Regions from separate parts of the Microbacterium sp. I2 genome, predicted to be linked through region 2. Evidence: predicted binding sites of a transcription regulator. Region 2 holds the regulator's gene; the other holds the start of a gene.
The links. Region 2 encodes LexA, which represses DNA repair genes until DNA is damaged. Its sites were predicted from a motif close to TCGAACANNTGTTCGA; they were not measured.
Positions count from the first base shown of each region.

Region 1 (14,184 bases), on a different contig from region 2:
CGCTACACGCCCACGACATTCGCCGACCGCGATTCGCTCGAGGTCGAGCTGGCAGGCATTCGCCAGCGGGGCTGGGCCGTCGACAATGGCGAGCACGATTCGTACGTCATGTGCGTCGCGGTCCCGGTGCGGGATTCACGCGGTCAGACCGTCGCCGCAATCTCTGTGACGGCGATCGAAGTCGTCGCCACGCTCGCCAAGCTCGAAGAGAACCTGCCTCTCCTGTTCGCCACGGCCCGCGACGTCTCTGCCGAGATGGGCCACAGCGCCTGAGGGGCCGATGGCCGGCATCTTGCGTGCGGGCGAGCGTCCTTCGTCAGGCCGACGCGGGCGGCACCACGCTCGCGATGAGGTCGGGATCGCCGCCGAGGCTCGTCAGGCGCGCCCGCAGGGCCGTCGCTGCCCGGGCGTAAGGCTCGGCGCTCGCGTACAAGAGGGATCGGGTGTTCGCCGCCTCCAGGAAGGACACCATCTCGAACGTGAGCTGGCGCGCATCGTCGAGGAGGGGCAGCTCGCCCGCCTTCATCGCGTACTCGATGCTGACCGTGAGGTAGTCCTCCCAGTCCGAGCTTGCCGCGACGACGGCGTCGCGCACCGCACCGGGCTTGGAATCGTACTCGACCGACGTCGCGGCGAAGAAGCAGCCGCCGCGGAAGACGCGTGTCTCGGAGTACGCGAGCCACTGCGACAGCAATGCGCACACGCGCGACAGCCCTCGCTCGGAGGTCGCTCGGGCGGGAGTGACGACGCTGTCGACGAAGACCTCTCGTGCTGCCGCCACGACGGCCAGCTGCAACTGCTCCTTCGACCCGAACAGCGTCGCGACGCCGCTCTTGCTATGGCCTGAGGCATCCGCCAATCGCCCGATGGTGATGCCGTCGAGGCCGTCGACCGAGGCGGTGTCAACGGCGTGCGCGAGGATCCCCCGGCGGGATTCATCGCCCCGGAGTCGGCGTCCGTCGATCTGTCCTTGTGCCACGGGATCAGAATACCGTACGATCGTTCGTATTACTAAGTACGACCGTTCGTATACCCGGATTGGAGCATGATGAACACCGTCCTCTCGCTTGCCGGCGCCGGCGTGCGCGCCGCAGGATCCGTCTCGCCTCGGTGGGGTGCGGCAGCGGCCATGCCGCTGTTCGCCCATGTCGACCGGCCTCGACCGGTGCGCACGGTCGATCTCCCTACAATGTCGCGCTCACGGCGGTCAGTGGTGCGCATCCCCGGCGTCGCCGGCACCGGCGTCGATGTCGTGGCCTACGAGTGGGGCGCCGGCAACCGCACGGTCGTGCTCGCCCATGGCTGGAACGGGCGCGCCAGCCAGTTCGCGACGCTGGTGCGCGAACTCATCGCCGAGCGGTATCGAGTGGTGGCCTTCGACGCGCCCGCCCACGGCGACTCGGCGGGCCGCAGGACCTACCTCGTCGACTGGCGCGATGTGCTCGGCGCTCTGCAAGAGCGGTACGGGCGCTTCGAGGCGATCGTCGGCCACTCATTCGGGGGCCTTGCCACACTCGTCTCGACGGCAGGAGGGATCGAGACGGAGCGAGTGGTCACGGTCGCGGCGCCGGCTGCTGCCGAAACCCTGCTGACGCGATTCCAATCGACGCTCCGTTACCCCGACCGCACCTCGGACGCGCTCGCGCAGGTTTTCGCGCGTAAGTACTTCCCCGGCGATGCCGACCCGTTCACGTGGCTCTCCGCGGTCCGGCGGCCGTTGCCGGGGACGCCGCTGCTCGTCATCCACGACGACGCCGATCGTCGCGTTCCGTTCGCCGAGGCGTCGCGCATCACGGACGCGAACCCGGGATCGCGTCTGCTGTCGACGAGCGGCTACGGACACAACCGGATCCTCACGGCCGATCCGTTCCTCGACGCCGTCGTCGACTTCGTCACGCGGCCGGTTCCTACGTCGTCCCGAGCGGGAGAGGCGTCCGCCGCGGCGCTCCGCGAAACCGCCGAGGCAGTAGCGGTGTGAGTGTCAGAAGAGCCGGGCGGATGCTTCGCGCCCGTCACCCACGCCGGCAGGGCGCGGCTGCGCCGCCCGGCCGCGCGAGGTGACGATGATCGGCGCCGAGCGGGCGGCCAGGCCCGAGACGGGTGCGCCCCGCGGAGCGTCGTCTTCGGCGCGGCCGTCCAGGCCGTGGACGCGAAGCAGAGGCCGCACGCGCTTGGCAAGCCACGACCGGTAGGCCTTGGGCGCGTTGGCAGTCATCCCGGGATACAGGCCTCGATACGACGAGACGAGCTCCGGATGCCGCTGCTCGAGCCATTGCATGAACCACTGCTTGGCGCCGGGCCGCAGATGCAGTGCGCCGTACACGACGCGTGACGCACCCGCATCCTTGATGCGGGTCAGCGCGTGGTCGATCGCCGCGATGGAGTCGGTCAGATGCGGGATGATCGGCATGAGGAAGACGGTCACGCGGAAGCCTGCCTCGGTCGCCGCGCGCACCGTCTCCAGCCGCGCCGTCGCGGTGGGGGTTCCGGGCTCGATGATGTGCTGAAGCTCGTCGTCGAACACCGCGATGGAGGTGGCGATCGTCACGTCGACGTGACGTGCGGCATCTTTCAGCAACGGCAGATCTCGGCGGATCATCGTGCCCTTGGTGAGGATCGAGAACGGAGTACCCGATTCGGCGAGCGCCGAGGCGATGCCGGGCATCAGCTTGTAGCGGCCTTCCGCTCGCTGGTACGGGTCGGTGTTGGTGCCGAGCGCGACCGGCTCGCGCATCCACGTACCTCGTCGCAGCTCCTTCTGCAGCACGTCGACGACGTTCACCTTCACGACGATCTGCGAGTCGAAGTCCTTCCCCGCATCGAGTTCGAGGTACTCGTGGGTCCCGCGGGCGAAGCAGTTGTGGCTGATCACGCCGTTCGCGATGAAGTCGCCGGTCGAGGTCGTGATGTCGACCATGTCGATGGTCTCTCCGAGGTCTTCGATCGCGACGACACGCAGTGGCGCATCCGACTTCACCGCATCCCCGATGATGTTCAGCTTGCGAGTGATGGCGGGGTTCGTCAGATCGAAGAAGCGACGCCGCGTCGGCAGACCGCCGAGGAGACGAATGGAACTGACCCCGTTCGGACGCGGCGGTTCCTGCACATAGCGGAAGCCGTGCGCGTCGAAGGCCGCGGCAATGGCGGACAGGATCCTCGGATCCGAATTCGTGATCCGGAGTATGCCGCGGCTGCAGCTGCCTTCGGCATCGAAGATTCCGGCAAGGAACCCTCGAGACCACTCCAGCGACGGCTCCTCCGGCCATCCGATGAGCGCAGCGATCGCAGCGAAGTCGTCCGCTCGCGACGTGAAGATTCCGGTCATCTCCCGTCGAGTCGCAGTCGCCGGGGTGAACTGCCTGAGGGAAGTCTCCACGCCGCCGATCTGCAGGAAGTCCCTCGAACGAGATAGGGCCTCATCATCGGCGAGCGCGAGGCGAAAACGATGCGCCATGTAGCGACCACGTCCGTTGGACCGGTCGTACTCGCGCTTGAGCATCATCCCGTCGCCGCGGATCATCCCGCACAAGTAACCCCGCCGATAGTCATCGGTCTCGGTGTTGGAGGCGGGGACGCCGCCTGACCCGAAGCCGACGAGCTTGTTATTGGTTGTGAGATGCGGTCGCTGAGAACCGGCCTGGCCGGGCTGCACGTACTTCCAACCGCGTTCCGTCAAGAAGCGGTGGTCGCCGCTCGCCACGAGTTCCGTGCCGTCGGCGAGCGTCACGCGGTAGGCGTGCTTGCGGGTCGTCCATTGCGCCGACACCGTTGCCGCGACATAGCGACGGTACGAGCCCTCTCGCCGAGTGCCGATCACCTCGTCGCCCGCGCGCACATCGCCGATGCGCTTGCTGCGGCCATCGGACATCAGCACCAGTGTGTCCGGATCCAGACAGTACACGCATGCATGACTGCAGCCGCGGTACGGGTTCACCGTCCAGTCGAAGGGCATGGCCGAAGAGCTCGGAACATGGTTGAGAGCGGACTTGCAGAGCACCTCGTGGAAGGTCATGCCGGCGAATTCCGGCGTCGTCACCGACTGGACGAGACCGTTCAGCTGCTCGAGGCCGGGCAGGGCCGCGGCATCCGCCACGCCCAATTCCTGTCCCTGCCACCGCATGCTTCCATGAGAACATATCTTCGAGCATCGGTCAAGCAGACCTCGCATTACATCGAACATCGACCGAGGGACAGTTCGGCCCGGGTTCGCGTCGATCGGGCCCGAGGGCCACAATGGCTAACGTGACGGCGCCTGGCAAGCCCGAACCCTCCCGGCCGGCCCCCGGTACTCGTCGTGCCGCGCGAGCGATGCGCGACGAGGCGGAGCGACGCGCCCGCGCCGAGAAGAGCGCCCGCGCTGAGAACCGCACGCGTGCCGAGCACAGTACTCGCTCCGGGAGCGCTGCCCCGCCCGTGGGCAGTCGCCGCGCGGCACGCGCGGCCGAACTGTTCGATCCCGATGGGGTTCATGCCCACCATGCCCGCACGCGTCGCTGGAAGCGTGCGGGCGTCGTGGCCGGCCTCGCGGTCGGCGCCGCACTCCTGGTCGGCTCCTCGGCCGCGCTCACCGCGATCGTCGCACCACCCGCCGACACCGTCGAGGCGACGATGTCGCTGGCGGGCGATCCGCCCGAGATCGAGCAGCTGCCCGTGCCCGATGTGAGACAGTCCCCTGTCGTCACGGACCTGTGCGCGGTCCCCGAGTTCGTCGCTGCGCTCCAGTCGGGCGATGACGAGGCCGCCGTGCTGGCCGCCGGAGGCGGCGAGGCGTTCCGCTCCGCGGTCGCGGGGGGATCGGCGAGCTGTGTCGACCTCGGAGATTCCGCGCGAGTGTGGGCGGTCGTCGACAAGCTGCGCCCGGCGTCGCCGATCGACTACCGGCCGTCGGCGCTGGTGATGCCGGAGGGCGTGCGCAACATCGAAGGCGGCGCGTTGCGGGCGGAGGCGGCATCCGGGCTCACCTCCCTCGTCGCGGCGGCGCGCGATGCCGGCGTCGGCGAGGTCGCCCTCGAGAGCGCCTTCCGGTCGTACCAGACGCAGCAGGAGACCTACGGGCGCCATTTCGCGCAACGGGGCGAGCAGGCCGATCAGGTCAGCGCCCGGCCCGGCTACTCCGAGCACCAGCTGGGGCTCGGCGCGGACGTCGTCGCGTGCGCCGGCGCGTGCGGAAGCCTCGATGACCTCGCCGGCACGGCGCAGGGCCGATGGATCGCCGAGCACGCGTGGGAGCACGGCTGGATCGTGCGGTACGTGGACGGCGCGACCGCCGTCACGGGCTACCTGCCGGAGCCCTGGCACCTGCGCTACGTCGGCCGAGAGCTGGCGCGTGCCTATCACGAAGGCGGGTGGACGTCCCTGGAGGAGTTCTTCGCCCTGCCGCCCGCGCCCGACTACGCGGAGTGACGCCGGAACTCGATTCCATCTTTCGTGAGACTGAATGTCGCGGTTCGGCGTAGGATCGACGTGCCGCGGCCGAGAGCAGCGCCGCGGGCTCGACGAGGAGAGAGGTTTCGCCTGCCATGGAGCGGGATATCTACGACGAGGACCACGAGGCGTTCCGCGACGTCGTCAAAGAGTTCATCAAGCGCTACGCGTCCGACGAGAAGCGCAGGCAGTGGGACGCAGCCGGCGAGATCGACCGGGCCACCATGCTCGCCGCCGGCGAAGCCGGCATCATCGGCCTGTCCGTGCCCGAGGAGTTCGGCGGCGCCGGAATGCTGCAGGACTACCGCTTCCGATCGGTCGTGCTCGAAGAGACCATCGGCGCGGGCCTCGGCTCGCTCGCCGGTGCACTCGGCATCCAGGACGACCTGGCCGTGCCGTACATCGTGCACATGGGCACCCAGGCGCAGAAGGAGAAGTGGCTGCCGGGAATGGCGACCGGCGAGATCCTCGGCGCCCTCGCGATGACCGAGCCCGGCGCCGGCTCCGACCTGCGCGGCATCAAGACGACGGCGAAGAAGGTCGACGGCGGCTACCTCGTCAACGGGGCCAAGACGTTCATCTCGTCGGGCAAGACGGCCGACATGGTCGTGACCTTCGTCAAGACCGGTGAAGGCAACCGTCCGGATGCCTTCAGCCTGCTGATCCTCGAGAACGGCATGGAGGGCTTCGACCACGGCAAGAAGCTCGAGAAGATGGGCTTCCACGGGTGGGACACCGCCGAGCTCTCGTTCACCGATGTGTTCGTGCCCGAAGAGAACCTGATCAGTGGCAGGGAGGGTCAGGGCTTCATCCAGCTCATGATGAACCTGCCGCTCGAGCGCCTCTCGATCGGCGTCGCCGCGGCCGCCGCCGGCGAGGCTGCGTTCGTCTGGACGCGCGACTACACCCTCAGCCGGGAGGCGTTCGGCGAGCGCATCGCCGACTTCCAGAACACGCGCTTCAAGCTCGCCGACATGGCCACCACCGTCGACGTGATGTGGACCTATGTCGACCGCGCAATGATGCTCTACAAGGACCAGAAGCTCACGGCCGAAGAGGCCGCGAAGGTCAAGTTCTGGACGACCGACCGCGAGGCCGAGCTGCTCGACATCGGCGTGCAGCTGCACGGCGGCTACGGCTACATCACCGAATACCCGATCGCCCGCGCCTACCTCGACGCGCGCGTGCACCGCATCTACGGCGGCACGAACGAGATCATGCGCGACATCGTGAGCCGCCAGATCGTCGGCAAGCGCTGAGCATCCTCCACGGACGAACACGGCCATCCCCGGGATCGGGGATGGCCGTGTCGTCTGTATCAGGCTGCTTGGATGTCCGAGAACAGACCGGTGAACGCGGTCCCCGTCCCGATGACGCGCTGGAAGAACTCTCCTCCGATCGATGTCGTCACTGCGCGCGAGGCCTCGTCGTAGTCGCCGAAGTACAGGTCGAGTGTGCGGTGCGCGGGGGTCGGGGTGCCGTCTTCCTTCGGCCAGACCTTGGCGTCCTCCAGGCGCTGCAGACCTGGGAGCTGACGGGCCAGGTCGATGACGCGGGTGTACTCCGCTTCGAACGCGATGACGTCGTCGGGGTTGTCGAAGATGAGGGTGATCTTCGTCGGCATTGGCTTGCTCCTTCGATGTTGTGGTGAGGTCGGATCGTTCGTCATGCCCCGACGCGGTCAGTCGCCTCCACCCGCGGGGCGGCGGGGGACTGATGGCTGCCGTCCGGGCGTCCGTAGGCTTCGAGAAGTCGAAGCCAGATCTCGCTGATCGTCGGGTACGACGGCACCGCATGCCAGAGGCGATCGATCGGCACTTCGCCGACGACGGCGATCGTCGCGGAATGGAGGAGCTCGGCCACGTCCTGACCGACGAAGGTCGCCCCCACGACGACCTGGCGATCCTCGTCGACGACGAGCTTGGCGCGCCCGGTGTATCCGTCGGCGTGAAGCTTCGCGCCGCTCACCCAGCCGAGGTCGTACTCGACGGCTCGAACCGCGATGCCCGCGCGCCGCGCGCGCTCTTCGGTCAGACCGATGCTCGCCACCTCGGGGTCGGTGAACACCACATGCGGCACCGACCGGTGGTCAGCGGTCGCGACGTGCGCGCCCCAAGGCGCGTCGTCCACGGGTCTGCCCTGCAGACGCGCCGCGATCGCTTCACCGGCGGCGCGAGCCTGGTACTTGCCTTGGTGGGTCAGGAGCACGCGACCGTTCACGTCGCCCACCGCGTACAGCCAGTCGTTCCCGTCGACGAGCATGGTGTCGTCGACGGGGACCGCTTCGCCCGGAGTGAGCCCGACGGTCTCCAGACCCAGATCGCCGGTGTTCGGGCGTCGACCGGTGGAGACGAGGATCTCGTCGGCGTGCAGATTCGTCCCATCGGGAAGGAGCACGCGAACGGTGCCGTCGGGATCACGGACCACACGCTCAGGGGTCACGCCGAGGCGCACGTCCACGCCTTCGCGCTCGAGCGCGTCGGCGATGTACTCGCCGACGAACGGCTCCTCCTGGTCCAGCAGCGGCGTCCGCGAGATCACCGTCACCTGCGAGCCGAGCGACGCGAAGGCGAAGGCCAGCTCCGTCCCAGCGACGCCTCCTCCGATGACGATCAGGCGCACCGGAACATGGTCGGCGGCAGTGGCCTCCCGAGTGCCCCAAGCCGCGACGGTCTCGAGACCCGGGATCGGCGGCACGAAGGGAACCGATCCGGTCGCCAATGCCACTGCCTTCGCCCTGAACACGCGCTCGCCGACCTGTACCTGCTGTGGTCCGACGAGGCGCCCGTGGCCGCGGATGAGCTCGATTCCGGCAGAATCGAGCCACGCGACCTGCCCGTCGTCGTTCCAATGGTCGGTGAACTCCGAGCGCCTCGCGAGCACGGCCGCGACGTCGATCCGGCCGGTGACGGCCTCGCGTGCTCCCGCCAGGCGCTGAGCGGCACGGATCGCGTGACCGCTGCGCAGAAGCGCCTTCGAAGGCATGCATGCCCAGTACGAGCATTCACCTCCCACGAGCTCGGATTCGACGACGGCGACGCGAACACCCTGCTTGGCGGCATAGTCTGCGACGTTCTCGCCGACGGGGCCGGCGCCTACGACGATGAGGTCGTAGTCGAACGCCGTCATGCTGAGACCTTCTTCAGTGCGATGCTCAAGCGGATGGCGGCGATGAGGAAGAAGATCCCGCCGAGAACGGCGTAACCGCCGACGCCGGAGACGGTGCCGCACCCTTGCAGGCCCTGAGCCGCGAACGCCGCGCCGGCGAGAACCGAAATGCCGCCGCTGATGATGAGGGGCACCTGACCGCCTGACGTGCGGCGGAGAATCGCAGCGAACAGCTGTGTCAGGCCGGACACGATCGCCCACGTCCCCCACGCGAGCAGGACCGCAGGGGTTGAAACCGTCGACGCCCATCCGAGGGCGATCGCGGCGATCGCGCTCAGGATGACGTTGATCAGCTCCGCCGGACGCGGTCCGCGCGAATCGCCTTCGGAGCGAATCTGTGCCAGGACGGCGCCTGCGTCGACGAGCGGGTAGAGAACCAGGAGCACGGTCTGGAGCGGGCCTGCCGCGCTCCCGACGGTGAACACGAGCGCCGCCCAGAGGAGAGCGAACGCGAACCGGATGAAGTAGATGCGGCGCAGAGTTGCGCCGAGGGCGACGGATGAAACGGCAGAGCTCATGATCTTCTTTCGAGGGATGGATGTAGAGTTACTAGTACGTCTACATCACAGACTCTAGGATAGAAACGTCGCTGGGGCAACCAGCACAACCCGGATCGGAGCAGCAGGTGCATGCAGAGCTTGGCGAGCACACGCGTCGCACGACCTCCGGGCCCAGCACACGCGCGCGTATCCTCGCGGCGGCCAGCGAGCTCTTCTACGCGCAGGGAATCCGCGCCACCAGCGCCGACCGCATCATCGAGCAGGTCGGCGTCACGAAGGTGACTTTCTACCGGCACTTCCGCAGCAAGGGCGAGTTGGTGATCCACTATCTCGAGCAGCAAGCCGAAGCGGAGCGGAATTGGATGCAGAGCGTGCATCGACCGGGCGATCCGGTGGGAACGCTGCGCGCTCTCGCCGTGGGCATCGGCGAGGCCAGCTGCCGGCCCGGGTTCCGCGGATGCGCGTTCATCAACGCGGCTGCCGAATTCTCCGACGCTCAGGATCCGGTCCGGCAAGCGGTCGACGCCCATCGTCGATGGATGTTCGACTTCTTCACCGAGGTCGCGGGTGAGACCGAGCCGGGTCGTGCTGCGGCGGTCGCCCGGCAGCTCATGCTGTTGCGAGATGGCGGGATGGTGAGCGGGTATCTGGGCACGCCGGAGGAGGTCGCGAACTCGCTCGCCGCGGCGTTCGCGTCGGTCGTCGCCGCCCCGCGCCCGACATAGTCCGAACTCGGGCCGACATCCGTGGCGTCTGAGCCCCGTGCGGCATCCATTTCGTGTCGGCGTGAAGTCTCAGCGCGGCAGGGGTTCTCCGTCGAACGGCTTCGGGACGTCGCCGGGATCGGTGTTGCGCGGCCGGCGCCGGCTCGAAGCCCACGCTCGGATGCGGGCCTGGATCTCGGGCCGCTGGAGGGGCTCGGCCGAGAAGTAGTGGCTGACGTATCGCGCGGCGACGGCGACCTTCCAGTCCTCGGTCGCCAGCGTGCCGAGCACACGGGTCTTCGGCGGCGGCGGGGCCTCGACACCGTGAAGAGCGGTCGCCGCGAAGCGCGCATCGCTGCGGAGACCTAGTCGAACACGAAGTCCAGGGTCGAGCGGAACGACTCCTGGATTCGCCTCGCGAGGCTCGTCGGATCTCCGGCATCCGCGCTGGCGACGAGGTCGCGCATCCGCAGGGCTTCGACCGCTGCGACGGACATGCCCTGCCCGTAGATCGGGTTCAGAGCGAGCACCGAGTCGCCGACCGCGACGAAGCCGTCCGGTCGTGAGGCCATGTCCTCCCACCGGGTCCGGCGCGTTCCGCGGATCTTGAAGGGCTTCGGATCGTCGACGAACTCGGCCCGGCGGGCCGCGTCGGCGACGACCGGCGTGGGGGCTCGGTCCAGCTCCGCGAGGAACTCGTCTCGGTCCGCGGGCGCCCGAGACGCGTTCTGCGCGACCGTCACGATCTGGTGCAGCCCGTCGCCGCACGGGAGGAGAACGGCACCACGAGGGTTGATCGGTGTCGGCGGTGCGAGCACGCCGCGGATGTCGGGCCGCAGCGCGTCGGCGCTGAGTCGCACCACGGCAGTCGAGTAGACGATGTCGCTGACGATCTCATGTTCGGCCGGTGGCTCGAACCCGAGCGCGGTGATCCATTCCGCCGCGTGCGACGTGCGGCCCGACGCGTCGACGACGAGGTCCGCTTCGATGGCCTCCTCGCCCCGCAGTTCGACCCCGGTCACCCGGCTGCCGTCGCGCGACGCCCGCAGGCCCGTCACGGTTCCCTGGGCGATCGTGACGGTCGGGATCGCGCGGATCCGGTCACGCACGATCCGTTCGAGGACGAGACGACGGATGCCGTAGGTCCAGGCCTCGCTCGGGCCGCGAGCCGTCCATCCCTGGGAGCTGAAGCTCGCGACATCGCGCGTCGAGTCGAACCATGCCGCCCCGGCATCCGCCCAGGCTGCACCGATCCCCGGCAGCAGCTCTTCGAAGGCATCCTGGCCGATCGCGAGGAGCACGTGCATCTGCTCTCCTTGCGGAACGCCGCGGCGGTGCGTCGCATCGACGGGGAGCGCATCCCGCTCGAGGATCGTCACGCGCTCGAAGCGCGGGGCGAGCGCCGCGGCCGAGAGCAGTCCGCCGATGCCTGCACCGACGACCACCGCGTGATCGAATGCCATCGCGCACCTCCGCCGCCCGCACAGCGGCGCCTGTCGGCCCCGCTCGCCGCGAGCATAGCGGCGCCGACGCGACAACCCTCGGCGAAGGCCGTGTCAGGCGGCGGGTTCCGCTGCTGCCACCGGTGTGCGGCGCCGCGCGAGCTTCGCGACGCCCGCGGAGCGCAGGCGATCTGCGACGACGATGCCGAGCCACGTGCCGGCGAAGCAGCTGGCGAGCGTGACGCCGAAATAGGCGATCTGCATGCCGAGCGGGATCGTCCAGAGGTCGAAGGAGGCAGCCGCCATGACCGGGTAGACGATGCTGACGATGAGCGCGCTCGCGTAGTGCTGCCACGTGCGCCAGAACCGGTACAGCACCAGCAGGAAGCCGAGCTCGGCGAACAGCGCCCACCACAGCGTCGTGCCGATGGCGCCGACGGTGAACAACGGCGCGAGCACGAGCCCCGAGATGAGCCCGACCAGCAGGCCGGCGAACGGGCGCTGGATGAGGCGCAGCGCGATGACGGCGGGCATGAGCCACAGTCCCGCGATCGCGACCGAGATGAGGGGCATGGTGATGAACAGCATCGACGAGATCCACCAGCCGGCGGCCAGCACGATGCCGCCCGCGACGCCGATCGCGGCGCACGTCAACAAGTAGGCGGTCGAGACCTGGGCGCGGTTGGAGCGGCTCATGCCGTCATCTCCGCAGGAGCGGCCTGCGACTTCGGGGTGGGTGACGACGCACCGACACGCCAGTATCCGCAGAAGCTCACGAGGTCCTTCGAGACCCCGCGCTCACCGACCAGATGCCGTCGCGCTTCGGTCGGAAGCGCCTGCTCGCCCACGATGTAGGCGTGGAACGGAGCATCCGGAAGCGCTGCTTCGGTCAGTGCGTGCAGCGCGAGCGATCCCGGTTTGATGCCGTGCTCGCGCACGATCCAGCGCACCGTGATCCCGGCCGGATGCGGGAACTCGAGGGCGTCCTCGGCCGACGGCACCTCGATGATTGCCACGCCCGAAGAATCGGCGGGCAGTGTCGCGCAGATGCTCGCGATCGCGGGAAGCCCGGTCTCGTCGGCGACGAGCACCACTCGGTCGACCCCGCGCGCGGGATTGAACGCCAGGCCCTCGTCGATGATGACGACGCTCTCACGCGGCTCGCAGGTCTCGGCCCACCGCGAAGCGGGGCCGGCCGTGCCGTCGGCGGCCGAACCGTGCAGCACGAAGTCCACGTCGATCTCGGCGCCTGCCGACTCGGTCGCCGGACGGTACGCGCGCACAGAGTAGTTGCGCATCACCGGCCGCACGCCGTCGGGGATGCGCAGGTACCGCAGGTAGCCGAACATCTTGTTCGCCTTCGCGGGAAGGCGGTCGAGGCCCTCGTCGCCGCCGAGCGGCAGGAAGATGCGGAACCACTGGTCATAGCCCATGTGGCGGAATTGCGAGATCTCGCCGCCGCCGAGCGTGACGCGCATCCAGTGCGGCGACAGGCGCTCGGTGCGCAGCACGGTCAGATGCACGAGTCCCTGGGTCTCGGGCTTGACGAGTCGACTGGCCTGGGCCATGTGTCCTCCGATGATCGGTATGCGGTGAAGGGGTGTGGGATCGCGAAGCGTTCGGGCTAGCCGAGGCCCCACGGGAAGAAGAACCAGAGCACGGCGGCCGAGGCAGCCCAGAACAGCACGATGAAGACGGTGTCGCGCACCCGGTACGGAACCAGATGCCGTTCGGTCCGGTCGGGATAGGCGCCGAACGCGCGTGAGTCCATCGCCAGCGCGACGCGCTCGGCGTGGCGGATCGCGCCCGCCATCAACGGCACGACATAGCCGAACCAGCGCGCGACGGCGGTGAACGGGCCACGTCCGCCGTGGGATCCGCGCACCCGGTGCGCCTGCCGGATCACATCGAGCTCGTGGCCGAACCGGGGCACGAACCGGAAGGCGGCCAGTGCCGTGTAGCCGATGCGGTAGGGCACTCGCAGGTGCTGCACGCTGGCGCGCACGAGGTCGGGGCCCGTGGTCGACAGGCCGGCGATGAGGGTGAGGGCGACGATCGCCGCGAGGCGCAGACCGGTCGCGAATCCGATCGCGAGCGCACCCTGGTACAGGGTCCACCCGCCGATCTGCCAGAAAACCGGGGTGTCGTCGACCTGTGACGCATCCGTCCACAGCGAGAAGCCGAAGCCGATGGCCATCGCCCCCAGCGGCAGCGCCAGCAGCAGCACACCGGCGAGCACGCGCGTGAACTGCGCGCCCACCAGCAGCACGGCGTAGGCCAGCACGAGGAACGCCGCCGGCGTCGCGGCATCCCGTACGAAGATCAGCACGATCATTGCGGGCAAGGGAGCGGCGAGTTTCGCGAGCGGGTTGAGGGCGTAGAGGAACCGGACCGGGGATGCCTCGACGCGCTGCGCGTACGGATCGAACTGTGCGTCGGGCGCCTGCACGGCCAGCAGCGGGGCGGAGTCGGTCATGCCGCACCTCCCGTGTGGTGCGCGGCCGTCGCCGGCGTGGACGCCCGCGCGCCGGGAAGGTCCGTGAGTCGCGCGATGCGCGAGAGTTCCGGATGCCGCTGCAGGCCGTGCAGCGCGCGCCGCAGCGGCGGCAGCCGAAGGCCGGCACGCTCGATCAGCGCGGCGTCCGCGAAGACCTCCGGAGTGGCGCCGGATGCGAGCACGCGGCCGTCCGTCATCACCACGGTGCGGTCGGCGTACTCGGTGACCAGCTGCATGTCGTGCGTGACGACGATGATCGTCGTGCCGTCGGCGTTCAGCTCGGACAGCAAGCCGAGCAGTTCGTCGGCGCGAGCGCGGTCCTGGCCGAACGTCGGCTCGTCGAGCACCAGAACCGGGGCGCCGGCGACGAGAGCGGTGCCCACCGAGAGCCGGCGCTTCTGGCCGCCCGACAGCAGGAACGGGTGGCTCTCGGCCCTGCCGGCGAGGCC
Region 1 is NZ_JBLWIH010000009.1:1,995-16,178, forward strand. Features, by position in the region: gene ACLKM7_RS07245 (IclR family transcriptional regulator) at 1-273, shown strand, start outside; gene ACLKM7_RS07250 (TetR/AcrR family transcriptional regulator) at 317-979, opposite strand; gene ACLKM7_RS07255 (alpha/beta fold hydrolase) at 1,046-1,978, shown strand; gene ACLKM7_RS07260 (intein-containing Rv2578c family radical SAM protein) at 1,982-4,120, opposite strand; gene ACLKM7_RS07265 (D-alanyl-D-alanine carboxypeptidase family protein) at 4,243-5,403, shown strand; gene ACLKM7_RS07270 (acyl-CoA dehydrogenase family protein) at 5,520-6,683, shown strand; gene ACLKM7_RS07275 (EthD family reductase) at 6,743-7,048, opposite strand; gene ACLKM7_RS07280 (dihydrolipoyl dehydrogenase family protein) at 7,090-8,553, opposite strand; gene ACLKM7_RS07285 (hypothetical protein) at 8,550-9,110, opposite strand; gene ACLKM7_RS07290 (TetR/AcrR family transcriptional regulator) at 9,218-9,817, shown strand; gene ACLKM7_RS07295 (hypothetical protein) at 9,887-10,087, opposite strand; gene ACLKM7_RS07300 (tryptophan 7-halogenase) at 10,162-11,259, opposite strand; gene ACLKM7_RS07305 (ECF transporter S component) at 11,353-11,934, opposite strand; gene ACLKM7_RS07310 (siderophore-interacting protein) at 11,931-12,806, opposite strand; gene ACLKM7_RS07315 (energy-coupling factor transporter transmembrane component T) at 12,863-13,714, opposite strand; gene ACLKM7_RS07320 (ABC transporter ATP-binding protein) at 13,711-14,184, opposite strand, start outside.
Region 1: the regulator LexA is predicted to act here: its motif matches at 4,129-4,144, upstream of ACLKM7_RS07260 (intein-containing Rv2578c family radical SAM protein).

Region 2 (14,184 bases):
GGTTCTCCAGGGCCGCGGTACCGAGATTGATGCGGGCCGCACCACTCTCGAGCGCCGCCTCGAGCGTGCGGTCGTCGCGGATTCCGCCCGACAGCTCGACCTGGACGCCGCGCACCTGCTTGATCACCTTGCGGAGCGTGCCGGCGTTGCTGCCCCGGCCGAAGGCGGCGTCGAGGTCGACGAGGTGGATCCACTCGGCACCCTGGCGCGCGAAGTCGAGCGCGGCGTCGACGGGGTCGCCGTAGTTCGTCTCGGTGCCGGCCTCCCCCTGGGTCAGGCGTACTGCCTTGCCGTCGGCGACGTCGACGGCGGGCAGGAGGACGAGCTTGGGGGTGGACGCGAAATCGTTCATGGCTCCTCGTGCGGGACAGTCACGAGAGCATGCGCTCCCGCGGACGGCACGATCTCAGAGAGTAGCCCCGCCGAGCCCTTCGATCCAATTGGAGAGCAGACGGATGCCGGCAGCCCCTGATTTCTCGGGGTGGAACTGCGTGGCCGACAACGGCCCGTTCTCGACGGCGGCGAGGAATGGGGCACCGTAGGTGCACCACGTCAGCACGGGCTGTGGGAAGGGCGGCTGCACCTCGAGCAGCCACTTCTGCGCCGCGAAGGAGTGCACGAAGTAGAACCGCTCCTGCTCCAGGCCGCGGAAGAGCCGGGAGCCCTCGCCGGCCTCCACGGTGTTCCAGCCCATGTGCGGCAGCACGGGTGCATCGAGTTCGGTCACGACGCCCGGCCACTCACCGAGCCCCTCGCTGTCGACGCCGCGCTCGACACCGCGCTCGAAGAACACCTGCATGCCGACGCAGATGCCGAGGACGGGGCGACCGCCTGCCAGGCGCCGCTCGATGAGCTCGCCTCCGCGGCTCGCGCGCAATGCCTCGGCGACAGCGCGGAACGCCCCGACGCCCGGGACCACGAGGCCGTCGGCCTCCTGGACGAGAACCCGATCGCTGGTGAGGCGCGCGTCGGCGCCCGCCGCAACGAGCGCCTTGACCGCGGAATGAACGTTGCCCGAGCCGTAGTCGAGAACCGCGACCAGCGGCCGTCCGGCCTCACCGGTCACAATGCGCCCTTCGTGCTCGGAATACCCTCCACGAGGGGGTCCAGTGCCTTGGCCTGGCGGAATGCCCGCGCGAAGGCCTTGTACTCCGCCTCGGCGATGTGGTGGGGATCGCGACCGGACAGCACGCGGACGTGCACCGTGAGTGCGGCGTTGAACGAGATGGCCTCGAAGGTGTGGCGCACCAGTGATCCAGTGAAGTGCCCGCCGATGAGGTGGTGCTCGAAACCGGCGGGCTCGCCCTCGTGCACCAGGTACGGGCGCCCGCTGATGTCGACGACCGCCTGAGCGAGCGCCTCGTCCAGCGGCACGAGCGCATCGCCGTAGCGCCCGATGCCCGCCTTGTCGCCGAGAGCCTCGCGGATGGCCTGCCCGAGCACGATGGAGATGTCTTCGACCGTGTGGTGCGCGTCGATGTCGGTGTCGCCCGACGCCCGCACCGTCAGATCGGTGAGCGAGTGCTTCGCGAACGCCGTGAGCATGTGGTCGAAGAACGGCACGGTCGTGTCGATGCGACTGCGGCCGGTGCCGTCGAGGTCGAGTTCGAGCTCGACCGTGGACTCGCTCGTGGCACGCCGCAGGGACGCCGTCCGGTGTGCTGCGCTCATGGGGCCGATCCTACCGAGGCGAGGGCGTCGAGGAACGCTGTCGTCTCGTCCTCGGTGCCCGCGGTCACGCGGAGGTGGTGAGGGATTCCCACGTCCCGGATGAGGACGCCGGCGTCGTACAGCGCACGCCACGTCTGCGCAGGATCGGTGACCCCGCCGAACAGGACGAAGTTGGACCAGGACTCGTGCGGCGTGTAGCCCAGCGCCTCGATGGTCGCCGAGATGCGGTCGCGTTGCGCCACGATCTCGTCGACCATCCGCAGCATGATCGGTGCGTGGCGAAGGGCAGCCGTCGCCGCCGCCTGCGTGAGGGCGCTCAGGTGATACGGCAGTCGCACGAGGCGCAAGGCGTCGATCAGCGCGGGGTCCGCGGCGAGGTAGCCCACGCGGGCCCCCGCGAAGGCGAAAGCCTTGCTCATGGTGCGCGAGACGACCAGGCGCTCTCGCCCCGGCAGCAGCGTCAGCGCGGAGCGCTCATCGTGCGGAGCGAACTCGTGGTAGGCCTCGTCGACGATGACGATGCCGTGCGAGGCCTCGTACACCGCTTCGACGACGTCGAGTCCGAGCGGCGTGCCCGTGGGGTTGTTCGGGGAGCACAGGAAGACGACATCCGGCGCCACATCGTTCACCTGGGAGGCCGCGTCCTCAGGAGTGAGAGAGAAGTCAGCGGCGCGAGTGCCCGCGACCCAGCTCGCCCCCGTGCCGCGGGTGAGCAACGGGTACATCGAGTAGGTGGGACCGAATCCGAAAGCGGTCCGGCCCGGGCCCGCGAACGCCTGCAGCAGGTGCTGCAGCACTTCGTTCGAACCGTTGGCGGCCCAGATCTGATCACGAGTGAGCCCGTGACCGAGGTAGTCGGCGAAGCCTTCACGCAGGGCGGTGAACTCACGGTCGGGATACCGGTTGACGTCACGAAGCGCGAGTGCGATCGAGTCGAGGATGTCGTCTGCGACTTCCGGCGGCACCGGATGCGTGTTCTCGTTGACGTTCAGGGCCACGGGGAGGGGCGCCTGCGGAGCGCCGTAGGGCGTCTGTCCGACGAGATCGGCGCGCAGAGGGAGGTCTTCGAGACGTGCACTCACCCCTCCCATCCTACGGCCGCCGCTTGGAGGACGGCGCCCGCGTGACGACGGTGCGGACTTACCGCGAAGGCGCGTACTCCGCAGGGATCGACAGACTCTGCCCCACGGCGACCGTGACATCGTCCAGCGCGTTCAGGCGGACGATGCCGTCCACGACGTCGCGGGGGTCGTGGCCGGGCGCGACTTCCTCGGCGATCGACCAGAGCGATTCGCCGGAGCCGACGGTCACCGTGGTGAACGACCCGGCGGGGGCGCCGGAGTCACGGGTGGCCAGAGCGGCGCCGCCGCCGATGACGGCGAAGCTCAGCGCCACGACCGCGGGAAGGGCGGCCAGCACGGCCAGCACGCGCCGTCCGCGCACGGTCAGCCGCATACGGGTGGCGTGGCGCACGGCCTGGTCCGCCGCACGAGCCGGCGACGGGAGAACGGGCGACGAGATGCCGATCGCGGTCATGTCTGCTCCTCCTGTGGCGAGAGATTCGCATCCGCCACCCGGCCGGGGGCGGCGGATGCGAAGCTCTCTTCCGAACCTATCTTCGAGGTTGTACGATGTCAAGTGACGAAATCGTCCATGCTCTCTCGAACGCGACACGCGGCACAGGTGCTGCGGCAGCGGGCGGATTGCGGATACGGTTTCGATACGAGAACCCCACCACGGGCCTCCGACATTCGAAGAAACTGCGCTCGGCGGCGAGCGCGAGACGGGAGCCGGAACATGAGCGACGCGACCGGACGCGACAAACCTCAGACGCGGCGGCGCAAGAGCCTCAGCGAGAAGCAGATGGCGATCCTCGAGGTCATCCAGCGCTCGATCGCGCGGCACGGCTACCCGCCGAGCATGCGAGAGATCGGCGATGCGGTCGGGCTCAAGTCGCTCTCCAGCGTCACGCACCAGCTGAATCAACTCGAGCTGAGCGGCTACCTCCGACGCGACGCCGGCAAGACCCGCGCCATGGAGGTCCTCATCGATCTCCCGGGGACCGCGACCGAGAACCCCGCCGACAGCGGCCCCGCCGTCGGCGACGCAGCGCTGGTGCCCCTGGTGGGGCGCATCGCCGCGGGCGTGCCGATCACCGCCGAGCAGCAGGTCGAGGAGATCTTCCCCCTCCCCCGTCAGCTCGTCGGCAAGGGCGACCTGTTCATGCTGCGCGTGTCGGGCGAGTCGATGATCGACGCCGCGATCTGCGACGGTGACTGGGTGGTGGCTCGTGCCCAGGCCACCGCCGAGAACGGCGACATCGTCGCGGCGATGCTCGACGGCGAAGCCACGGTGAAGACGTTCCGCCAGCGCGACGGCCACACGTGGCTGCTCCCGCGCAACTCGGCGTTCGAGCCGATCCTCGGCGATCAGGCCACCGTGCTGGGCAAGGTCGTCGCGGTCCTGCGCGCCGTCTGACACGGGCCGCTGATCGCGGTCATCTATGTCGGGTGATGTCGTGGGAGGCGCCTTTCCGACAGAATGACGCCATGACCGACAGCGGCACCGCCACGTCAGCCACGCAGATCCTCGCCGAGCGCGTACGCGCGCTCGAAGCCGAGAACGCCCGCTTGGCGACGGCATCCGCTGCCCGTGAGCGGCCGGCCGGTGGCCGGTGGCGATCCGTGGTGTCGGCGATCTGCATCGTCGTCGCGGCGATCCTGGTTCCGGTGTCCATCGTCGGAGCGTGGGCACGGGTGCAGCTGGTCGAAGAAGAGGCGTTCGTCGCGACCCTCGCGCCGCTCGTCGACGACCCGGCCGTTCAGGCGATGATCATCGACGAGGCGATGGAGGCGATCAGCGCCCAGGTCGACTTCGACGAGGTCACCGCCCGCGTCTTCGACGGCATCGCCGAGCTCGGTCTGCCGCCGCGTGCGGCCGACGCACTCGAGCTGCTGCAGGCTCCGGCCGCGAGCGGTCTCGAGAGCCTCGTCGCCACGACGGTCACCCGGGTCGTGGAATCAGAGGCCTTCGCCGACGTGTGGGCCACCACGACACGCGCCGCGCATCGCGCGCTGACCCTCGCTGCCACATCCGACGGCGGCGGCCTGGTCGTGCGCACGGACGACGGCGTGGGCATCCAGCTCGGCGCGATCGTCGAGCGCGTCAAGCAGAACCTCGTGGACCGAGGGCTCGGGGTGGCCCAGCTCATCCCCGAGATCGACCGTGTCGTGATCATCGGCGAAGGGAACAACCTCGCGATGGTCCGCGCCGGCTATGCGATCGCGGCGACCCTCGGCTGGTGGCTCCCCTTCCTCACCCTCGGGCTGTTCGCGCTCGGCATCCTCATCGCGCGACGCCGCAGCACCGCGATCCTCGGCACAGGCCTGGGACTGGCGATCGGCGGCGGCGCCCTGGCGGCGAGCCTCGGGATCGGGTCGACGACGATGGGGATCGTCGCCGGCGATCTCGGCCTGTCGCCGTCCGCGCTCGACGTGATCTATGGGCGCCTCGTGGACGGGATGACGCAGACCGCGCTGGTCCTGGCGCTGTTGGGAGTCTTCGTCGCCGTGCTGGGCTGGGTGATGGGAGGCTGGGGCGCCGCGCGCGGCCTGCGCCGCGCCGTCAGCGGGCTCAACTCGTCGGCGCGCCGGCAACTCGCCGCCCGGGGCCTCGACACCGGCGGCTTCGGAAGCTGGCTCGCCCGCCAGAAGATCCTCGTACGCACCCTCATCGCCGTGCTGGCCGTGCTGTGGCTCTTCGCTCTGCGGCCACTGTCGGTCGGCGACATCGTCCTGGTGCTCGTCGTCGCCTTCCTGGTGGCCTGGCTCCTGGAGCTCCTCCAGCGCCGCGACGGCGAGCAGGTCGCCCCGCAGACCGCCGACTCACGGGCGGAGGATGCCGTGGCCGATGTGGCCGCGGCATCCTCCCCCGCTCCGTCGCCCGGAGCGCAGGCCTAGGCGCGCGCCGCGACCGCGACGCGCGCGGCCTGCGTCGCCTCGACGAGGTGCCGCAGCGACGCGACCGTCTCGGGGTAGTCGCGAGTCTTCAGACCGCAGTCCGGGTTGACCCACACGCGACGAACGGGCAGTTCGGCGACGGCGCGTTCGAGCAGCTCGGTCACCTCTTGGACGGACGGCACGCGCGGCGAGTGGATGTCCCACACGCCGGGTCCGACGGCCAGCGCGAAGCGGGACGCCGCGATGTCGTCGATGACCTCGCCACGACTGCGGGCGGCCTCGATCGAGGTGACGTCGGCGTCGAGGGCGGCGATCGCGTCGATGACGACGTCGAACTCGGAGTAGCACAGGTGCGTGTGCACCTGCGTGGCCGTCGCCGCTCCGGCCGTCGCGAGACGGAAGGAACGCACCGACCACTCCAGGTAGCCGGCCTGATCGCCGCGCTTGAGCGGCAGCAGCTCGCGCAGCGCGGGCTCATCGACCTGGATCACGCGGATGCCGGCGCCCTCCAGATCGGAGATCTCGTCACGCAGGGCGAGGGCGACCTGGTCAGCCGTCTCGCCCAGGGGCTGGTCGTCGCGCACGTACGACCAGGCCAGGATCGTCACCGGTCCGGTGAGCATCCCCTTCATCGGCTTGTCGGTGAGCGACTGCGCGAACGTCGACCAGCCGACGGTGATCGGCGCGGGCCGGGAGACGTCGCCCCACAGGATCGACGGTCGCGTCGCGCGTGAGCCGTACGACTGCACCCAGCCGTTGCGCGTGACGGCGAACCCCTCGAGATGCTCCGCGAAGTACTGCACCATGTCGTTGCGCTCCGGTTCGCCGTGCACGAGCACGTCGAGGCCGAGGTCCTCCTGCAGCGCCACGACGCGGGCGATCTCGTCCCGCAGGAACTGCTCGTAGTCCTCGGTCGAGGACTGACCCGCGACGTGACGCGCCCGCGCACGGCGGATCTCGTCGGTCTGCGGGAACGACCCGATCGTCGTCGTCGGCAGGACGGGCAGCCCGAGTGCCGACTCCTGCGCCGCGACGCGCGCCTCGTGGTCGCCCCGTTGCGCGTCGGCCGGCGTCAGGCGCTCGATCCGTCCCCGAACGAGCCCGTCACGCACCCCCGGCGCGCTCCGCCGGTCGGCGAGGGCGGCGGATGCCTCCGCCAGCGGCTGCTCGATGGCCGGGCGACCCTCGGTCAGGCCCGTGGCGAGCGTTGCGATCTGGGCGGTCTTCTGGTCGGCGAACGCGAGCCACGACGCCAGCCTCGGATCCAGGTCGGGCTCGTCGTCGACGTCGTGCGGGACGTGCTGGAGCGATGCCGACGTGCCCGCCGCGACCGCCGCGGCACCGAGCGTCTGCAATGATGCCAGCGCGTCCCACGCGGATGCCAGGTCGCCGCGCCACACGTTGCGTCCGTCGATCACGCCTCCGACGAGCGTCTTGGACTGCAGGCCGGCTGCGGCCACGGGAACCGGCCCGCGCACGAGGTCGAGCGCGAGCGCTTCGACGGGGGCCGCGGCGAGCGCCGCCCACGCCTGCTCTGACAGCTGAGCGTAGGGCGCGGCCACGAGGATGGACGGGCGGTCCACTGCCGCGCCCAGCACCGCGTACGCGCGCTCCGCGGCCGCGGCCAGCGCGCTCGGGGTCGCGGGCAAACTCTCACTGACCAATGCAGGCTCGTCGAGCTGGACCCAGTCCGCCCCCGCTGCCCGCAGCGACGCGAGCAGCTCGGCGTATACCGGCAGCACGTCATCGAGGCGGGCGAGCGGATCGAAGCGCTCACCGGCAGCATCCGTGGGCTTCGCGAGGGCGAGCAGCGTGACGGGGCCGACCACGACAGGACGGACCGTGTAGCCGTCGGCACGTGCTTCGACGACCTGACGGACGAGACGGTCGCTCGACAGCGCGAACCGTGTCTCGGGTCCGATCTCGGGGACGAGGTAGTGGTAGTTCGTGTCGAACCACTTCGTCATCTCGAGCGGAGCGTGCGCGCCGGTGCCGCGCGCCGCCGCGAAGTACGCCTCCAGCCCGATCGTGCCGTCCGCGGCGCGCAATCCGGCGAAGCGCTCCGGGAGAGCCCCGACCGTGACAGCGGCGTCGAGCACCTGGTCGTAGAACGAGAACGACTCGGGGATCGACGAGTCGCGTCGCCCGAGCCCGAGCTCCCCCAGGCGCGCCCGGGTGGCTTGGCGCAGCGCGGCCGCGGCCTGCTCGAGGGAGTCCGCCTCGAGCGCTCCCGACCAGTGCGCTTCGAGGGCGCGCTTGAGCTCGCGACGCCGGCCGATGCGCGGGTAGCCGAGGATGGTGCCCTGCGGGAACGAGGGTCGGGGCTCGGGGTTCGGGCGGGTGTCGGTCATCGTGCAGCCTCCTTCTGGCGGGGGTGGGAGAGGATCCCGGCGTCGCGCAGCACCGCGAGCACCGTGTCGTGGTTGTTGAAGGCGTAGAGGTGCACGCCGGGCGCGCCGCCGGCGACGACCTCGCGGGCGAGCTGTGCGGCATAGGAGATGCCGACCTCGCGCTGACCCTCGGCCGTCGGCTCGACCTCGAGCCCGATCGCGAGCTGCGCGGGGAACGGCTCGCCGGTGAGCTCGAGCACTCTGCGCAGCCGGCCCGGCGCGGTGACCGGCATGATGCCGGGCAGGATCGGGATGGTCACGCCCGCGTCGCGCGCACGCTGCACGAACGACAGGTAGTCGTCGGCGTGGAAGAAGAGCTGCGAGACGGCCAGCGTCGCTCCGGCGGCCTGTTTCGCGAGGAGGGCGTCGAGGTGCTCGGACGCGTGGCGCGAACGAGGATGCCCGTTGGGGAAGGCGGCGACGGCGATGTCGACGCGGCGGCGCCGCTCGACGCGTGCCGCGCCGGGGACGCCGGGGATGGGCGCCTCGGTGTACGGCGCGCGCTCGGCCTGTACCCGGTCGATGAGCTGCACCAGCTGCGCCGCGCTCTCGAGATCCCCTAGGAACGCGTCGTCTTCCGAGAGGCCGGCCGGCGGATCGCCTCGGAGCGCGAGGAAGCTCGTGATGCCGGCATCCAGGAACTCCCTGATCAGCGCTCCGGCGCCGGCGTAGGTGTTGCCGACGCAGGTCAGGTGGGCGAGCGGCTCGACGTGGGTCTCGCGAAGGATGTGCGTGAGCAGGGCGAGCGATCGCCCGCCGGTCGAACCGCCGGCGCCGTACGTCACCGAGATGAACCGGGGGTCCACGGCCGCCAGATGGCGGATGGTCTCGTGCAGTGCGGGGAAGCCGGCCTCGGATCGGGGCGGGTACACCTCGAACGAGACCGGCACGGGCGGAGTGCGCAGATCGATCGGCATATCGTGCTTCTCGGGATCGGGGGCGGACGGCGGCCGGGCGGCCGTGGCACCGGGCATCCGTCGGGTCGGCGGATCGGCGGATCGGTGTCACACGGGCGGGTGCCGGGCTCGGCTGTCGCTCCTGCCCGGTTCCCGATGAACGGGGCGTCCTTGCGGACGGCCGGGCGACGATTGGTCCACGGTAGCGGCGCGCCACCGCCGGCTCCGCTCCTGTGTCGTACTGTTTCGCGACGTCGTGCGCGACGGGGCACCACGACTGCTCGATGGCGCCGGCATTCCGCCGTAGCGTGGAGGCATGACGACGCCTTCCGGCCATCCGCTCCCGTACGGCTCCTGGCCGTCTCCGATCACCGCCGCCGACGTCGCAGCCGCCTCGCCGCGTCTCGAGGGCGCGCGCTTCGTGGGCGATGAGGTGTGGTGGGGCGAGACGGTGCCCGAAGACGCAGGGCGCACCGCGGTGCGCCGGAGGACGGCATCCGGAATCGTCGAAGACGTCATCGATGCACCGTGGAGTGCCCGTTCCCGCGTCCACGAATACGGCGGCGGCTCGTGGACCGCGACGGCGGAGGGCGTGCTGTTCTTCGTGGAGAAGACCGACCAGCGGGTCTGGCGGCTCGATCCATCCGGTCGTCCGCAGCCGCTGACGGCTGCGGACGGCGACGTACGATTCGGCGGGCTGACGTGGCAGCGGGGGCGCCTGCTCGCCGTGCGCGAAGCCCACCCGCTCGCCGGCGCCCCGAGCCGGGACATCGTCGAGATCCCCACGGACGGACGAGGGTCGACGGATGCCGCAGCCCTGCGCTCGGTCGTGTCCGGCAGCGACTTCGTCGCCCACCCCGCGCTCTCACCGGACGGCACGCGGCTGGCGTGGATCGCGTGGGATCACCCCGATATGGCGTGGGACCGCGCCGAGCTGCGCGTCGGGCAGCTTGCCGACGGCATCGTCACCGAGTGGTCGACGGTGGCAGGCGGCGCGAGCTCTCCCCTGCAGCCGGAGTGGCTCGACGATGACGAACTCCTCTACAGCGACGACCCCACCGGCCGCTGGAACCTGTGGCGCCGGACTTCGAGCGGGCATGCGCAGCCGATAGCCCGCGCCGATGCCGACACCGGCGGGCCGTTGTGGGTGCTCGGCACGCGATGGTTCGGCGTTCTCGATGACGGACGCATCGTCGCCGTCCGCACCGACGGTGCCGACGAACTGGTCGTGATCGATCCGGACGGCTCCGAGCGGATCGTCGCGGTCGATCCGGTGACGCGCATGTCGATCGAGGATGTGCGGGGTTCGCGGATCCTGCTCTCGGGGGCCGGCCGCACCGGCGCCGGTCTGTGGGAAGTCGACGTCGATTCCCCCGGCGACGCGCGGATGCACGTGGGCGGCTCGTTCCCATGGGGTGTGGAATGGATGCCGCGTGCCCGGCCCATCACGGTCACAGGGCCGCACGGTCCCGTGCACGCATTCGACTACCCGCCGACCAATCCGCTCACGCAGCCGCCGGAGGGCGAACGGCCTCCGTATGTGGTGTTCGTGCACGGCGGGCCCACCGACCATGTCGGGGGCGCGGCATCCGGGCGCATCGCCTACTTCACGAGCCGAGGGATCGGTGTGCTCGATGTGAACTACGGCGGTTCCAGCGGTTACGGCCGTGCCTACCGCGAGCGCCTCCTCGCGCAGTGGGGCATCGTCGACGTCGACGACGTGATCGCCGCAGCCGACGGGCTGGCCGACGCCGGGCTCGCCGACGCCTCGCGGCTCGCGATCGCCGGGGGGTCCGCAGGCGGCTGGACAGTGCTGTGCGCGGTCACCCGGCCGGGAGCCTTCGCGGCGGGCATCAGCCGCTACGGCGTCGCCGACCTGCGGCGCCTGGCAGCCGACACCCACGACTTCGAGGCGAACTACCTCGACCGTCTGGTCGGACCGCTGCCCGAGGCCGAAGCGGTGTACATCGAGCGGTCGCCGCTGTCACACCTGGATCGGCTGCGCACGCCGCTGCTCATCGAGCAGGGGCTCGACGACCGCGTCGTCCCGCCTTCGCAGTCCGAGGCCGTGCGCGACGCCCTCGCCGCCAACGGCGTGCCCCACGCCTACCTCGCGTTCGAAGGCGAGGGGCACGGCTTCCGGCGTGCCGAGACCGTGATCCGCACGCTCGAGGCGGAACTGGCGTTCCTGGGCCAGATCTTCGGGTTCGAGACGCCGGGGGTTCCGGCGCTCGAGCTCAAATAGCGGCGCGTCAGCGAACGAACGGGGCCAGACGCGACGCGAGGTGCTCCCCCACGCGCGCATGGACCGCGGTGCCGCCCTCCTCGTGCTGCTGAGACAGGATGATGCCCTGCTCATGGATCGCCGACACGAGGTCGCCGCGGTCGTAGGGCACGAGCGCTTCGATCTCGACAGCCGGCAGCGGCAGCGCCGCCTCGACGGCCGCACGCAGCTCGTCGATGCCCTCACCGGAGCGCGACGAGGCGAAGACGGCCTTGGGCTCGAGTCCCCGCAGCACCATCCGCGTGTCGTCGTCGACGAGATCGGCCTTGTTGAAGACCACCAGCTCGGGGATGTCGCGCGCGCCCACGTCGCCGATCACGTCGCGCACCGTCGCCAGCTGGGCGGCCGGATCCGGGTGCGAGGCGTCCACGACGTGCAGGATGACGTCCGAGTCGGCAACTTCCTCGAGCGTCGAGCGGAATGCCTCGACGAGCTGGTGAGGAAGGTTGCGCACGAATCCCACCGTGTCGGTCAGCGTGTACACGCGACCGTCGGTCGTCTCAGAGCGCCGTACCGTGGCATCCAGCGTCGCGAACAGCGCGTTCTCGACGAGCACGCCGGCACTGGTGAGCCGGTTGAGCAGACTGGACTTACCCGCGTTGGTATATCCGGCGATCGCGACCGAGGGGATCGTGTTGCGCTTGCGCTCGGCCCGCTTGGCCTCGCGCGCGGGTGCATAGTCACGGATCTGACGACGCAGCTGCGCCATCTTCGTGCGGATCCGGCGACGATCGAGCTCGATCTTGGTCTCACCGGGACCACGCGAGCCCATACCGGCGCCGCCCGCGCCGACCTGGCCACCGGCCTGGCGGCTCATCGACTCGCCCCAGCCGCGCAGGCGAGGGAGGAGGTACTCGAGCTGCGCGAGCTCGACCTGGGCCTTGCCCTCGCGGCTCTTGGCGTGCTGGCTGAAGATGTCGAGGATGACGGTGGTGCGGTCGATGACCTTCACCTTCACGACGTCCTCGAGCGCGCGCCGCTGACTGGGCGCGAGCTCGGTGTCGGCGATCACGGTGTCGGCGCCGACGGCGGCGACGATGTCGCGCAGCTCTTCGGCCTTGCCGCGCCCGACGTACGTCGCCGGATCCGGGTGCGGACGCCGCTGCAGCACGCCGTCCAGCACGACGGCGCCTGCCGTCTCTGCGAGTGCCGCGAGCTCACGAAGGGAGTTCTCGGCGTCCTCGGTCTCGCCCTGGGCGTGCACGCCGACGAGCACGACGTTTTCGAGCCGCAGCTGCCGGTACTCGACCTCGGTGACGTCCTCGAGTTCGGTCGACAGCCCAGGCACCCGGCGCAGCGCGGCCCGCTCCTCGCGGTCCCACTGCTCACCGTCCGTGTCGGTGCGACCGATGGTCTCCTCGTCCTGCAGCGCCTGCGCGGCGCCGAAGACATGGACCCCCGAGCGCGCCTCAGCACGCGCCAGCACTCGATCCACCGGGTCCTCCAGCGTCTCTTCCGTGCTTCGAGGTGTCGTCGTATCCGTCATGTGTTCCTTCCGGGATGCTCCGTCCGCCCGATCGGCCGGTGGAGCATCCGTGAATTCTAGTCCTGCTGGGTGGAGCCGGCCTCAGAGCGGAGAGACACGCTCCCCCTCGGCAACGTCCTCCGCTAGGCTCGTCAGCCATGGGGAGCGAACACTACTTCAGTGCTTCCCCCGCCAGTCCCGAGAATCTGCGACGCATCCGGGTCACGCTCGCCGGTCGCGAACTCGAACTGACGACTGCCGGCGGGGTGTTCAGTCCAGACCACCTCGACACGGGCACCCAGGTGCTGCTCTCGAACACACCCCCGCCTCCGCCGGGCGGCGATCTGCTCGATCTGGGTTGCGGCTGGGGCCCGATCGCCCTCAGCCTCGCGCTCGATTCCCCGCACGCCACGGTCTGGGCGGTCGATGTCAACGAGCGTGCCCTCGACCTCGTGCGTCGCAACGCCGAGGCACTCGGACTCCACAATGTCAACGCGTCGCTGCCCGACGATGTTCCCGAGGGCGTGCGGTTCCGCACGATCCGCTCGAACCCGCCGATCCGCGTCGGCAAGCACGAACTGCACGGCCTGCTGGAGCGCTGGATTCCCCGCCTCGACGAGCGCTCGGACGCGTGGCTCGTGGTGCAGCGCAATCTCGGCTCCGACTCGCTGCAGCGCTGGCTGGCGGCGACGTTCGACCGGGGGTACAGCGTGCATCGTGCCGCGACCGGCAGGGGGTTCCGGGTGCTGCGGGTGCGGCGTCACGGGTCTCCTCCGAGCGAGCCGATCGCTCTGCCCGAGGTCTGACCGGCTCGCGCCGCTTCAGATCGGCGCCGCCTTCGCGCCGATGCGCTCAGGCGAGCGTGACCTCGCCCGAGTAGACCAGCGTCGCTGGTCCCGACAGCAGCACGTGGCGCTCACCGTCGACCTCCGGCATCCGCACGCCCAGCGTCCCGCCGGGAACGTCGACCGTCCAGTGATCGGGAGCGGCCGGGCCGGCCCAGTGCCGCACCGCCAGCGCGGCCGCGGCGACACCGGTGCCACAGCTGAGCGTCTCGCCGACGCCCCGCTCGAAGACCCGCATGCGGATCGCGCCGACGCCGTCTCGCACCAGCGGATCGGCAGGTACGACGAACTCCACGTTGGCGCCCTGCGCCGGCTCAGGATGCAGCTGCGGCTGCGCCGTCAGGTCGAGGCCGTCGAGCTCTCGCGTGTCGGGCAGCGCGACGACGACGTGCGGATTGCCGACGTCGATCCCCAGGCCCGGACGCGGCGCACCGATCCCCCGCGCCCGCACGAGCACGTCGGCGTCTTCCACGCGCCACGGTCCGAGGTCGACCTCGAGTCCGAGCTCGCTGCGGGTGACCGTCTTCACTCCCGCGCGGGTGCCGATCGCGAGCGGCCCGTCGTCGAGCGAAGCCCAGCCGACCTCGGCGAGATAGCGCGCGAACACGCGGATCCCGTTGCCGCACATCTCGGCCGCCGAACCGTCGGCGTTGCGATAGTCCATGAACCATTCC
Region 2 is NZ_JBLWIH010000019.1:371,396-385,579, reverse strand. Features, by position in the region: gene priA (bifunctional 1-(5-phosphoribosyl)-5-((5-phosphoribosylamino)methylideneamino)imidazole-4-carboxamide isomerase/phosphoribosylanthranilate isomerase PriA) at 1-352, opposite strand, end outside; gene hisH (imidazole glycerol phosphate synthase subunit HisH) at 407-1,066, opposite strand; gene hisB (imidazoleglycerol-phosphate dehydratase HisB) at 1,063-1,671, opposite strand; gene ACLKM7_RS15410 (histidinol-phosphate transaminase) at 1,668-2,762, opposite strand; gene ACLKM7_RS15405 (LysM peptidoglycan-binding domain-containing protein) at 2,812-3,207, opposite strand; gene lexA (transcriptional repressor LexA) at 3,469-4,149, shown strand; gene ACLKM7_RS15395 (hypothetical protein) at 4,221-5,630, shown strand; gene metE (5-methyltetrahydropteroyltriglutamate--homocysteine S-methyltransferase) at 5,627-7,981, opposite strand; gene ACLKM7_RS15385 (methylenetetrahydrofolate reductase) at 7,978-8,937, opposite strand; gene ACLKM7_RS15380 (prolyl oligopeptidase family serine peptidase) at 9,233-11,161, shown strand; gene hflX (GTPase HflX) at 11,169-12,686, opposite strand; gene ACLKM7_RS15370 (class I SAM-dependent methyltransferase) at 12,824-13,471, shown strand; gene dapF (diaminopimelate epimerase) at 13,518-14,184, opposite strand, start outside.